DNA from 2 places in the Streptomyces sp. BRA346 genome. Region 2 is predicted to be linked to the other one. Evidence: riboswitches for the same ligand, from Rfam matches in the RefSeq annotation. Region 2 holds a riboswitch; the other holds the start of a gene.
What was found. Region 2 has a riboswitch for thiamine pyrophosphate ahead of LCH29_RS22395 (thiamine ABC transporter substrate-binding protein). Riboswitches for the same ligand answer to the same signal wherever they lie in the genome.
Positions count from the first base shown of each region.

Region 1: it holds a riboswitch for thiamine pyrophosphate, as region 2 does, so the genes downstream of both, LCH29_RS02590 (cytosine permease) here and LCH29_RS22395 (thiamine ABC transporter substrate-binding protein) in region 2, are expected to answer to the same signal.

Region 1 is NZ_JAIWIH010000002.1:210,818-216,299, reverse strand. Features, by position in the region: gene LCH29_RS02600 (serine hydrolase domain-containing protein) at 1-932, opposite strand, end outside; gene LCH29_RS02595 (APC family permease) at 1,048-2,673, opposite strand; partial or broken gene LCH29_RS02590 (cytosine permease) at 2,818-3,339, opposite strand; TPP riboswitch at 3,331-3,424, opposite strand; gene LCH29_RS02585 (triphosphoribosyl-dephospho-CoA synthase) at 3,436-4,305, opposite strand; gene LCH29_RS02580 (IlvD/Edd family dehydratase) at 4,399-5,482, opposite strand, start outside.
Region 2 is NZ_JAIWIH010000019.1:121,945-127,426, reverse strand. Features, by position in the region: gene LCH29_RS22405 (phosphatidate cytidylyltransferase) at 1-689, shown strand, start outside; gene rlmN (23S rRNA (adenine(2503)-C(2))-methyltransferase RlmN) at 772-1,878, shown strand; TPP riboswitch at 1,956-2,059, shown strand; gene LCH29_RS22395 (thiamine ABC transporter substrate-binding protein) at 2,055-3,128, shown strand; gene LCH29_RS22390 (ABC transporter permease) at 3,107-4,807, shown strand; gene LCH29_RS22385 (ABC transporter ATP-binding protein) at 4,833-5,482, shown strand, end outside.

The DNA.
Region 1 (5,482 bases), on a different contig from region 2:
ACCGCCTGCATCCCCTCGGTGTCCGCGGTCATGGCGACCACCGCGTCGTGTTCGGGCAGCACCAGGCAGAACTGCCCGTACGCCCCGTCGCCCCGGTAGCCGTGGCGGGACCGCCAGAACTGGAACCCGTATCCCTGCTGCCAGTCGGGCTTGGTGCCCGTGCCGTCGTCGTTGGTGATGTGCACCCGGGTCGCCTCGGCCACCCAGGAGGCGGGCAGCAGTTGGCGGCCCTCCCAGACCCCGTCGCCCAGATACAGCAGGCCCAGCCGGGCGAGGGCGTCCGTGGTGGCGAACATGCCGCTGAAACCGAGGTCACGGCCGGGCGGACGCTGGAGCCAGGCCGTCTCCTCGATCCCCAGCGGGTCGAACAGCCGCGGCCGCAGATAGTCCGTGAGCGACTGCCCGGTCACGCGCTGGACGATCGCGGCGAGGCTGTACGTGGCGGGCTGGTTGTAGGCGAAGACGGTACCGGGGTCGCGGTCGGGCGGGGTCAGCAGGAAACCGCGGACGGGCTCGGCCGGGTCGCGGGCGAACGCCTGCTCCCGGGTCTCGGTCAGATGGCCGCTGGCCATGGACGCGACGTGCCGGACGAGCATGGCCCGGCTGCGGGGGTCGGTGATGTCGGCGTCGAACTCGGGGAAGTAGGACAGCACCGTGTCGTCGAGGCTCATCAGCCCCTCGGCCACCGCGAATCCGGCCGCCGTCGCCGTGAAGCTCTTGCTGATGGAGTAGAGCAGATGCGGCCGGTCCGGGGTGTACGGCGCCCACCAGCCGGAGGCGACCACCTGCCCGTGGCGCACGATCATCAGGCTGTGCGGCTCGATGCCGGGCGCCGCCTCCAGCGCGTCGAGGAACGCGCCGACACCGCGCGCGTCCACCCCCTTCGCTGCGGGTGTGCTCTCGGGGAGGGGTCGCGCACTCCGAGCACTCATCGCGTCTCAATCCTCCGTATGCGGTGGGTCGTACACGGCCGGTGGGCTTTCGATCATCGGTGAAGGAGCAGCGCCGCGCCAGGGGATTTCCGGCTGTGCCTGCGGCGGCAGGTGCTCACACCGCCTGGGCCGCCGGCGGCGCGTCCGCGGCGCCCGTCCTGAGGTGCGCGGCGCCCGAGCGCACCGCCCACCCGAACACGCCGAACGCGAGAGCGCCCACCGCGATCGTGTCGTACGGCGCCGGAAGACGGCCGGAACCGCCGAAGGTGCCGAGCCACGACAGCAGCGTCAGCGCGGCGAGGTGGGACACCAGCCAGGCACCGTGCCGCAGCTCGCCGAGCGCGGGGAGTCCGTTTTCGGTGCCGCGCCGCTGGAGCAGGAAGAGCGGGACGCCGACCAGGACGAGGGGCAGCGCGAGCCGCAGGTCGTCCCAGCCGGACCAGAACACGAACTCGCTGGCCACGACGAAGCTGAGCGGTGCGATCCAGCGCACCCCCGGCACCTGCCCTTCCGCCCGGGGCACTCCCCGCTCCCGGTCGTGCGCCCGGAACACCGCGACGGCCACCGCCGAGGCCGCGTAGATGAGCAGATACATGTCGCCCATCACGCTCACGATGTCCTGCCAGCCGCCGAACGGCAGCATGAAGACGACGATGACCGCGAGGTTGAGCAGCAGCGCGCGGTGCGCCATGCCGGACGCGGGGTCGATGCGCATGAAGAAGCGGGGCAGCAGCCCGTTCTTGGCGAGGGCGTAGGTGTGCCGGGCGTTGATCGCCACGCCCACGTAGGCGGAGCCGCCCGGGGAGATCACGGCGTCCGCGTACAGCAGCGTGGCCAGCCAGTGCAGATTGAGGATGAGGGCGAGCTGACCGAAGGGCGACTCGAAGTTGACGCCCTGCCAGCCGTCGCCCAGCGCGGAGTCCGGCACCGTGTACAGGAACGCGAGCTGGAGCCCGAGGTAGACCAGCACGGCGAGGCCGATGCCGGTGAGCACCGCGGCCGGGACGGAACGGCGCGGATTGCGGGCCTCGCCGGAGAAGTCCAGCGGCGCCTGGAACCCGTTGACGGAGTACACGATGCCGCCGCCGGCGAGGGCGGTGAGGCAGGCCGCGTAGCCGTACGGTGCGAAACCGCCGTGTTCGGTGAGGCGCCCGGAGTGGGTGCCCGACAGGAACAGGGCGATCACGGTGACCACGGGGACGACGACCTTGAACACCGACACCAGGTTGTTGAGCCGGGCGAATATCCGCACGGCGAACCAGTTCAGCGCGGTGAGCACGACGCTCAGCGCGACGGCCACGCCGAGTCCCGGGAGGGTGAGGCGGCCGCTGTCGTAGAGCCCCGGCAGATAGTGCGCGGCGTACTGCATGATCGCGCTGATTTCCGCGGCCGTACCGCCGACGGACAGCACGACGGACCAGCCGACCATCGTGCCGACCAGCCGCCCGCTCGCGTACAGCGGCCACCGCACGGTGCCGCCGCCCTCCGGGCGGGTGGCGCCCAGCTCCACCATCACCAGGGCGATCAGGGCGCACAGCACACCCGCCGCGATCCAGGACAGCAGCGCGGCGGGCCCGGCGGTCTGGGCGGCGTACAGGGCCGCGAACAGCCAGCCGGAGCCGAGGATGTTGGAGAACCCGATCGCGGTCAGGCCCCAGAAGCCGAGGTCCTTGTGGAGTCTGCGTTCCTCGGCGAGCACCGCCGGGGCGGCGATGGACTCCGCTGGCTGGTTCTGCGGCACGTGGCACGTCTCCTCGGGGGTGCGGGATTCAACAGGAGCCCAGGGTGCCACGCCCGCCGCGGAGCGCGGTCGCCGGATGCCGTGTGACGTGCGGATACGGGCGAAAACGCCCGTGTCTCACCGGGTCGTACGGCGGCGCATCCTGAGCGGGCCGTAGACGAGGAGCGCCGCGAGGAAGGCGGCGTAGTACGCGAGGTACGGCAGCCCGCACAGCCGGGCCAGCGCGTCACCGCCGAACAGGCCGATGAGGGCGTCCCAGGCGACGGACGACAGCCACTGGAGGACGCCGGGCACGGTGACGGCCCGGCCGAACGCCAGCCGCGCGAGGGGCAGCTGCCCAGCGCCGGTCAGACTGCCCCAGGCGCCCAGGTACGCGGTGCGCACGGCACCGATGAGGGTGCCCAGGACGACGGCGGCCAGCGCGGTGGCGAAGTCCAGGCCGAGGGAGATGCCGACGGTGCCGGTGAACACGCCGGTCATGGTCAGGTTCGGGGCGAACCACACGGTGAACAGGCGCCCCGGCCCGCCGTAGCGGTGGTTTTCCGGAACCGGCGCGATACCGCGCGCCTCGACGCGCAGATCGCCGGGCGCGGTGGGCATCCGCCCGTCGAAGACGGATTCCGCGCCGGTGGTCGCCGGGTCGGTGGCAGCATGCGGCATCGGCATCGATGACATCCCTCCGCCAGTGCTAACTGGTTCAGGTTCGACGGGTGTGATCTCAGCCCCGTGCGGGGCACCCCGTGTCGGTGGAGCGACCTCAGGCTAACCCTTCGCCCCGTGGCCCCGGGGGCGGGCCCGGGCCGGGAGCGCGTCCAGGAACAGCGCCCCGGCCAGCAGCGCGGCACTCCCCCGGGGCGCGATGCCCTGGGCGCGCAGCTCGGCGTCGAGGGCGGCGAGGGCGTCGGCGCCCCGCTCCGTCGCGGCGCCGCCCGCCTCCAACACACCGCGCGCCCCGTCCTGCACCCGCCGCAGGGCGGGCGGCCCCGCCTGGTACAGCGGCCCGGTGTCCTGGAGTGTGCTCATCACGGTGAGCAGCGCGTCGAGCCGGGCCTGTGTCTCGGTGGCGCCCGCGGTCCGCGCCGCGGACAGGGCGTCCAGGGCGCGGCGTACGTGCGGGAACGCGGCCCGCGCCTCACCGCGCGCGCCCGCCGCCCCGTAAGTGGCGGACACCTGCGAGCCCGCCGAGGCCTTGCGCGGGGCGCCACGGTCGGCGTGGGCGGCGAGCTGCCGGGCGGTGGCGGTCAGATCCCCGGGGGCGGCGCCGGGTTCCAGGGCGGCGGCCGCCACCAGCAGCCCCAGCACCCACAGCGCCCCGTGGTGCAGACGGCCGGTGACCGGGCCGCCACCGGCCCGCGCCATGGTCCACTCGGCGCAGCGGCCGATGGCGCCCAGCTCCTCGCGGAGCGCACGCGTCGGCTCGCCGGGGCGCCGGGCGGCGGCGGCCATGGCCGCGAACCCGGGTGCCAGCGACTTGGCCGACCAGCGCAGGGCGAGCAGATCGGTGCCGGTGGCGCGGGCCTGGAGGTCGCGGGTGTCCGCGAGGCCCGGTTTGGGGGTCAGCTCCGCCTGGGAGATCAGGGCTCGTACGGCGGTCTGCGCCAGTGCGTCGTCCGTGGAGCGCGTCGTGGGCATGCCCGGAGAGTAGGGGGCGAACCTTTCCCGGGCCTGGGTCGTTCCTGTGACCCCGCTGTGGGCGTCACGTCCGCCCCCGCTGTGGGCGTCACGTCAGTGCGATTCGCGGGCGACGAAGGATCCGCGGGTGCCGGTGAGGAAGTCCAGTCCGGCGCCGCGGTCGGCCTGTTCGACGTGGTCGCGGTAGATCTGCTCCCATCCGCCGGTGGCCGGTGGCGCGGCGGCGGTCACCGGTTGCCGTGCGGCGAGTTCCTCGTCGGGGACGTCCAGCCTCAGCAGGCGCCGCTCGACGTCCAGCTCTATCCAGTCGCCGGTCCGTACCAGCCCGAGCGGGCCGCCCGCCGCCGACTCGGGCGCGATGTGCAGGACGACGGTGCCGAAGGCGGTTCCGCTCATCCGCGCGTCGCTGATCCGCACCATGTCCCGCACTCCGGCCCGGAGCACCGCGGGCGGCAGGGGCATGTTTCCCACCTCGGGCATGCCGGGGTAGCCGCGCGGTCCGCAGCCGCGCAGGACCAGCACATCCGACGCGTCGACGTCCAGGTCCGGGTCGTCGATCCGGGTACGGAAGTCCTCGATCCCGTCGAACACCACGGCGCGGCCCCGGTGGCTGAGCAGCTCCGGTGTCGCGGCGGCGGGCTTGATGACGGCTCCGTCGGGACAGAGGTTGCCGCGCAGCACGGCGAGCCCGGCCCGGTGGGCGATCGGCTCGTCCGCGGTGCGGATGACGGTGGTGTCGGTACTGGACAGGCCGGACAGCTGCTCGGTGAGGGGGCGGCCGGAGACGGTGAGCGCCGGTTCCAGGTGGTCCCTGATCTCCCCGAGGACGGCGTCCAGGCCACCGGCGCGGTGGAAGTCCTCCATGAGGTGGGATCCGGCGGGCTGCACATCGGCGAGCAGGGGGATCCCGCGGCCCGCGCGGTCGATGTCGTCCAGGCCGAAGTCCGCCCCGACCCGGCGGGCGAGGGCCAGCAGATGGACGACCGCGTTGGTGGAGCCGCCGATGGCGGCCACCGCGCGCACCGCGTTCCGCAGCGCCTCCGCGGTCAGGACGGCGCTGGGCCGCAGGTCCTCGCGCACCATGTCGACGATGCGGTTGCCCGCGGCGTGGGACAGCTCCAGCAGCCGGCTGTCGGGGGCGGGGAGCCCCGCGTTGCCGGGCAGGGTCATGCCCAGC
Region 2 (5,482 bases):
GGCTGTGGGAGCTGACCTCCCGGCTGGCCGAGCGGAAGGACATCCGGGTCCCCCTGGTGCCGCTCGCCGTCGGCGGCGTCGCCATGGTCGTCGCGGGCTATGTGCGCGGGGCGCAGGGCGCGTGGGTGGCGGTGTCGCTCACGGCGCTCGCCGTGCTCGTGTGGCGGATGACCGAGCCGCCCGACAACTACCTCAGGGATGTCACGGCGGGCGTCTTCGCCGCCTTCTACGTGCCGTTCCTCGCCACCTTCGTGGCGCTCATACTGGCAGCCGAGGACGGCCCGTGGCGGGTGCTGACCTTCCTGCTGCTGACCGTGGTGAGCGACACCGGTGCATACGCGGTGGGCTGGCGCTTCGGCAAGCATCCGCTCGCACCCCGCATCAGCCCCGGCAAGACCCGCGAGGGGCTGCTGGGCGCGGTGGCGTTCGCGATGGTCGTCGGCGCGCTGTGCATGCAGTACCTCATCGAGGACGGCGTGTGGTGGCAGGGGCTGCTGCTCGGCCTCGCCGTCGCGGTCAGCGCGACCCTGGGGGACCTCGGCGAGTCCATGATCAAGCGTGACCTCGGCATCAAGGACATGGGCAAGCTGCTGCCCGGCCACGGCGGGATCATGGACCGGCTCGACTCGCTGCTGCCCACCGCTCCCGTGGTGTGGCTGCTGTTCGTGATCTTCGTGGGCGGCGGCTGAGCCGCGTAACGGATCGCACTCTCCGGGCCCCGCGCCGCCCGTGGCGCGGGGCCTTCCGCATGTCTGCGACACTGGTACGGCCATGCCTAAGCCCGGAGAACTCACTTTCGCCGTGCCGCGTGGGGCCAAGAAGCCCCCGCGGCACCTCGCCGACCTCACGCCCGCCGAGCGCCGCGAGGCCGTCGCCGCCCTCGGGGAGAAGCCCTTCCGGGCCGCTCAGGTGTCGCGCCACTACTTCGCCCGGTACACCGACGACCCCGCCCAGTGGACCGACGTACCGGCCGGCGCGCGCGAGAAGCTCGCGGCCGGGCTGCTGCCGGACCTGATGAGCGTCGTGCGGCACATCAGCTGCGACAACGACACCACCCGCAAGACCCTGTGGCGGCTCTTCGACGGCACGCTCGTGGAGTCCGTGCTGATGCGCTACCCGGACCGGGTCACCATGTGCATCAGCTCCCAGGCGGGCTGCGGCATGAACTGCCCGTTCTGCGCCACCGGCCAGGCGGGTCTGGACCGCAACCTGTCCACCGCCGAGATCGTGCACCAGATCGTCGACGGCATGCGGGCCCTGAGGGACGGAGAGATCCCCGGGGGCCCGGCCCGGCTGTCCAACATCGTCTTCATGGGCATGGGCGAGCCGCTGGCCAACTACAACCGGGTCATCGGTGCCATCCGCCGGCTCACCGACCCCGAGCCCGACGGGCTCGGTCTTTCGCAGCGCGGAATCACGGTTTCGACCGTCGGACTGGTCCCGGCGATGCTGCGGTTCGCCGACGAGGGCTTCAAGTGCCGCCTGGCGGTCTCCCTCCACGCGCCCGACGACGAGCTGCGCGACACCCTCGTCCCGGTCAACACCCGCTGGAAGGTGCGCGAGGTCCTGGACGCGGCGTGGGAGTACGCGGAGAAGTCCGGCCGACGGATCTCCATCGAGTACGCCCTGATCAAGGACATCAACGACCAGGCGTGGCGCGCCGACCTGCTCGGCCGGCTGCTCAAGGGCCACCGGGTGCACGTCAACCTCATCCCGCTCAACCCGACGCCCGGCTCCAAGTGGACGGCGTCCCGGCCCGAGGACGAGAAGGCGTTCGTGGCCGCCCTGGAGCGGCACGGGGTGCCGGTGACCGTCCGGGACACCCGGGGGCAGGAGATCGACGGGGCGTGCGGCCAGCTGGCGGCCACGGAGCGCTGAGAACCGCCGACTGATACGGCTGATACGGTGCCTTCGCACAAGCGCCGCACAACCGTCGTATCGCGGCGCACAAATGAACATTCCGACAGGGGAGCGCGACAGCGCTGAGAGTGCGGCACGGCCGCAGACCCTCCAACCTGATCCGGGTCATACCGGCGTAGGGAGTCAGCCTCACCATGAACAGCCATCTTCGGCGTGCCGTCACCGCCGCCCTCGTCGGATCCCTCGGCACCGGCGTCCTCACCGGTTGCGGCGGGGACGCGGCGGACGGCAAGGACTCCAAGACCGTCACCCTGGTCTCGCACGACTCGTTCGCGGCGTCCAAGGCCGTCCTCAAGGAGTTCACCCGCACGACCGGCTACAAGGTGCGGGTACAGGCCGGTGGTGACGCGGGGGCCGCCGTCAACCAGGCGATCCTGTCCAAGGGCCATCCGCAGGGCGATGTGTTCTTCGGCGTCGACAACACCCTCCTCTCGCGCGCGCTCGGCAACGACCTGTTCACGGCGTACGAGGCGAAGGGCCTGGACAAGGTCCCCGCGGCGTTCCAGCTCGACCGGGCGAAGCACCGCGTCACCCCGGTCGACTACGGCGACATCTGCGTCAACTACGACCGCGCCTACTTCGAGCGCAAGAAGCTCGCGCCGCCGAAGACGTTCGCCGACCTGACCAAGCCCGCGTACAAGAACCTGCTGGTCACCGAGAACGCCGCCACCTCGTCCCCCGGTCTCGCCTTCCTCCTCGGCACCGCCGCCCGCTACGGCGACCACGGCTGGCGCGACTACTGGAAGAAGCTGCGGGCCAACGGCGTCGAGGTGGTCGACGGCTGGGAGCAGGCGTACTACGACCGCTTCTCCGGTTCGGCGGGCGGCGCCAAGGGCGACAAGCCGCTCGTCGTCTCGTACGCCTCCAGCCCGCCCGCCGAGGTGGCGGACGCGAAGTCGAAGCCCGCCAAGGCCCCGACCGGGGTGGCGGACGGCACCTGCTTCCGGCAGACGGAGTTCGCCGGGCTGCTGAAGGGCGCGGGCAACACCAAGGGGGGCAAGGCGCTGCTGGACTTCCTGCTGACCAAGCGATTCCAGGAGGACGTACCGCTGAACATGTACGTCAATCCGGTGCGCGAGGGCGCCGAGCTGCCGGAGGTCTTCACCCGGTACGGGGTCAAGGTCGCCGACCCGGCCACCCTGCCCCCGCGGAAGATAGCCAAGAACCGTGAGCCCTGGGTCAAGGCATGGTCCTCGCTCGTTCTGTAGAGCCCCGCGAGAACCGTGAGAAGGGCGAGGGGAAGGCACGCGGCACCGCCCTGCGGCTCGCCCTCATGGCCGTGCCGCTCGCGTTCTTCGGCGTCTTCTTCGCGTATCCCGTGGCCGCGATCGTCACCCGCGGGCTGCGCGTCGGCGGCCGGTGGCGCCTTGAGCGGATACCCGAGGTGCTGGGCGACCCGTCCGTCCTGCACACCCTGTGGTTCACCGGCTGGCAGGCTGCCGCCTCGACCGGGCTGACGTTGGCGGTCGCGCTGCCCGGCGCGTATGTCTTCGCCCGCTTCGACTTCCCCGGCAAGGGGCTGCTGCGCGCCGTGGTGACCGTGCCGTTCGTGCTGCCGACCGTCGTCGCCGGGTCGGCGTTCCTGGGGCTGCTCGGGCGCGGCGGGCTGCTGGACGAGCTGTGGGGGATACGGCTCGACACCAGCGTCTGGGCGATCCTGCTGGCCCACGTCTTCTTCAACTACGCGGTGGTCGTCCGCACCGTCGGCGGGCTGTGGGCGCAGCTCGACCCACGCCAGGAGGAGGCCGCCCGGGTGCTCGGCGCGAGCCGCCTCGCGGCCTGGCGCCGGGTCACCCTGCCCGCGCTGGGCCCCGCCGTGGCCGCCGCCGCGCTGATGGTCTTCCTGTTCACGTTCACCTCCTTCGGCGTGATCCAGATCCTCGGCGGTCCGCGCTACGCCACCCTGGAGGTGGCCATCTACCGGCAGACCGCGCAGCTGCTCGACCTGCCGACGGCCGCGGTGCTGACCCTCGTGCAGTTCGCGGCGGTCGCGGCCGTCCTCGCCCTGCACGCCTGGACCGTACGCCGCCGGGAGGGCGCGCTACGGCTCGTCGACGCCGCCCGGACCGCGCGCCGTCCCCAGGGCCCGGCGCAGTGGGGGCTGCTCGCGGGGGTGCTGGCCGTCGTCGCGCTGCTGATCGTGCTGCCGCTCGCGGTGCTGGTGGAACGCTCGCTCCACGGGCCGGACGGCTACGGGTTCACGTACTACCGGGCGCTTCAGTCCGCCGCCGACAGCGGCGGCACCTTCTTCGTGGCCCCCGTGGACGCCATCGGGAACTCCCTCCAGTACGCGGCCGTCGCCACCGTCTTCGCCGTCCTCGTCGGCGGCCTCGCCGCCGCCGCGCTCACCCGCAGGGCCGGGCGCCTCGTCCGCGGCTTCGACGCGCTGCTGATGCTGCCGCTGGGCACCTCCGCCGTCACCGTCGGCTTCGGCTTCCTCATCGCGCTCGACGAACCCCCGCTGGACCTGCGCGCCTCCTGGCTCATCGTGCCGCTCGCCCAGGCCCTGGTGGGCGTGCCCTTCGTCGTCCGCACCCTGCTGCCCGTCCTGCGGGCCGTGGACCACCGGCTGCGGGAGGCCGCCGCCGTGCTCGGCGCGTCCCCGCTGCGCGCCTGGCGCGAGGTGGACCTGCCGCTGGTGGGGCGGGCGCTGGCGGTCGCGGCGGGTTTCGCGTTCGCCGTGTCGCTCGGCGAGTTCGGGGCCACGGTGTTCATCGCCCGGCCCGACCTCCCCACCCTCCCGGTGGCCGTCGCGCGCTTCCTGGGCCGCGCGGGACAGCTCAGCTACGGGCAGGCGATGGCCCTGAGCACGATCCTGATGCTGGTGTGCGCCTGCTCCCTGCTGGTCTTGGAGCGCATCCGGACCGACCGCTCGGGGGAGTTCTGACATGTCTGACAGCGCGGGGAGCCTGATGACGCTGCTGCGACTGGACGAGGTGACGGTCCGTTACGGCCGCAACGACGCGCTCGACGCCGTCGACCTGGACGTCGCCGAGCACGAGACCGTCTGTGTGCTGGGCCCCAGCGGCAGCGGCAAGTCCACGATGCTGCGTGTGGTGGCCGGACTCCAGCGCGCCGCCTCCGGCCGGGTCTGGCTCGCGGGCCGCGACCAGAGCGGCGTGCCCACCCATCGGCGCGGGGTGGGGCTGATGTTCCAGGACCATCAGCTCTTCCCACAGCGCGACGTGGGCGGCAACGTCGCCTTCGGGCTGCGGATGCGGGGAGCGGGGCGCGCGGAGGCGGACCGCCGGGTCGCCGAACTGCTCGACCTGGTCGGACTGCCCGGCGCGCAGCGGCGGCCCGTCGACTCGCTGTCCGGCGGTGAGCAGCAGCGTGTCGCGCTCGCCCGCGCGCTGGCGCCCCGGCCGCGGCTGCTGATGCTGGACGAGCCGCTGGGCCAGCTCGACCGCGGGCTGCGGGAGCGGCTGGTCATGGAGCTGCGGGAGCTGTTCGCCCGGCTGGGCACCACGGTCCTCGCCGTCACCCACGACCAGGGCGAGGCGTTCGCGCTCGCCGACCGGGTCGTGGTCATGGAGGACGGCAGGATCGCGCAGTCCGGCAC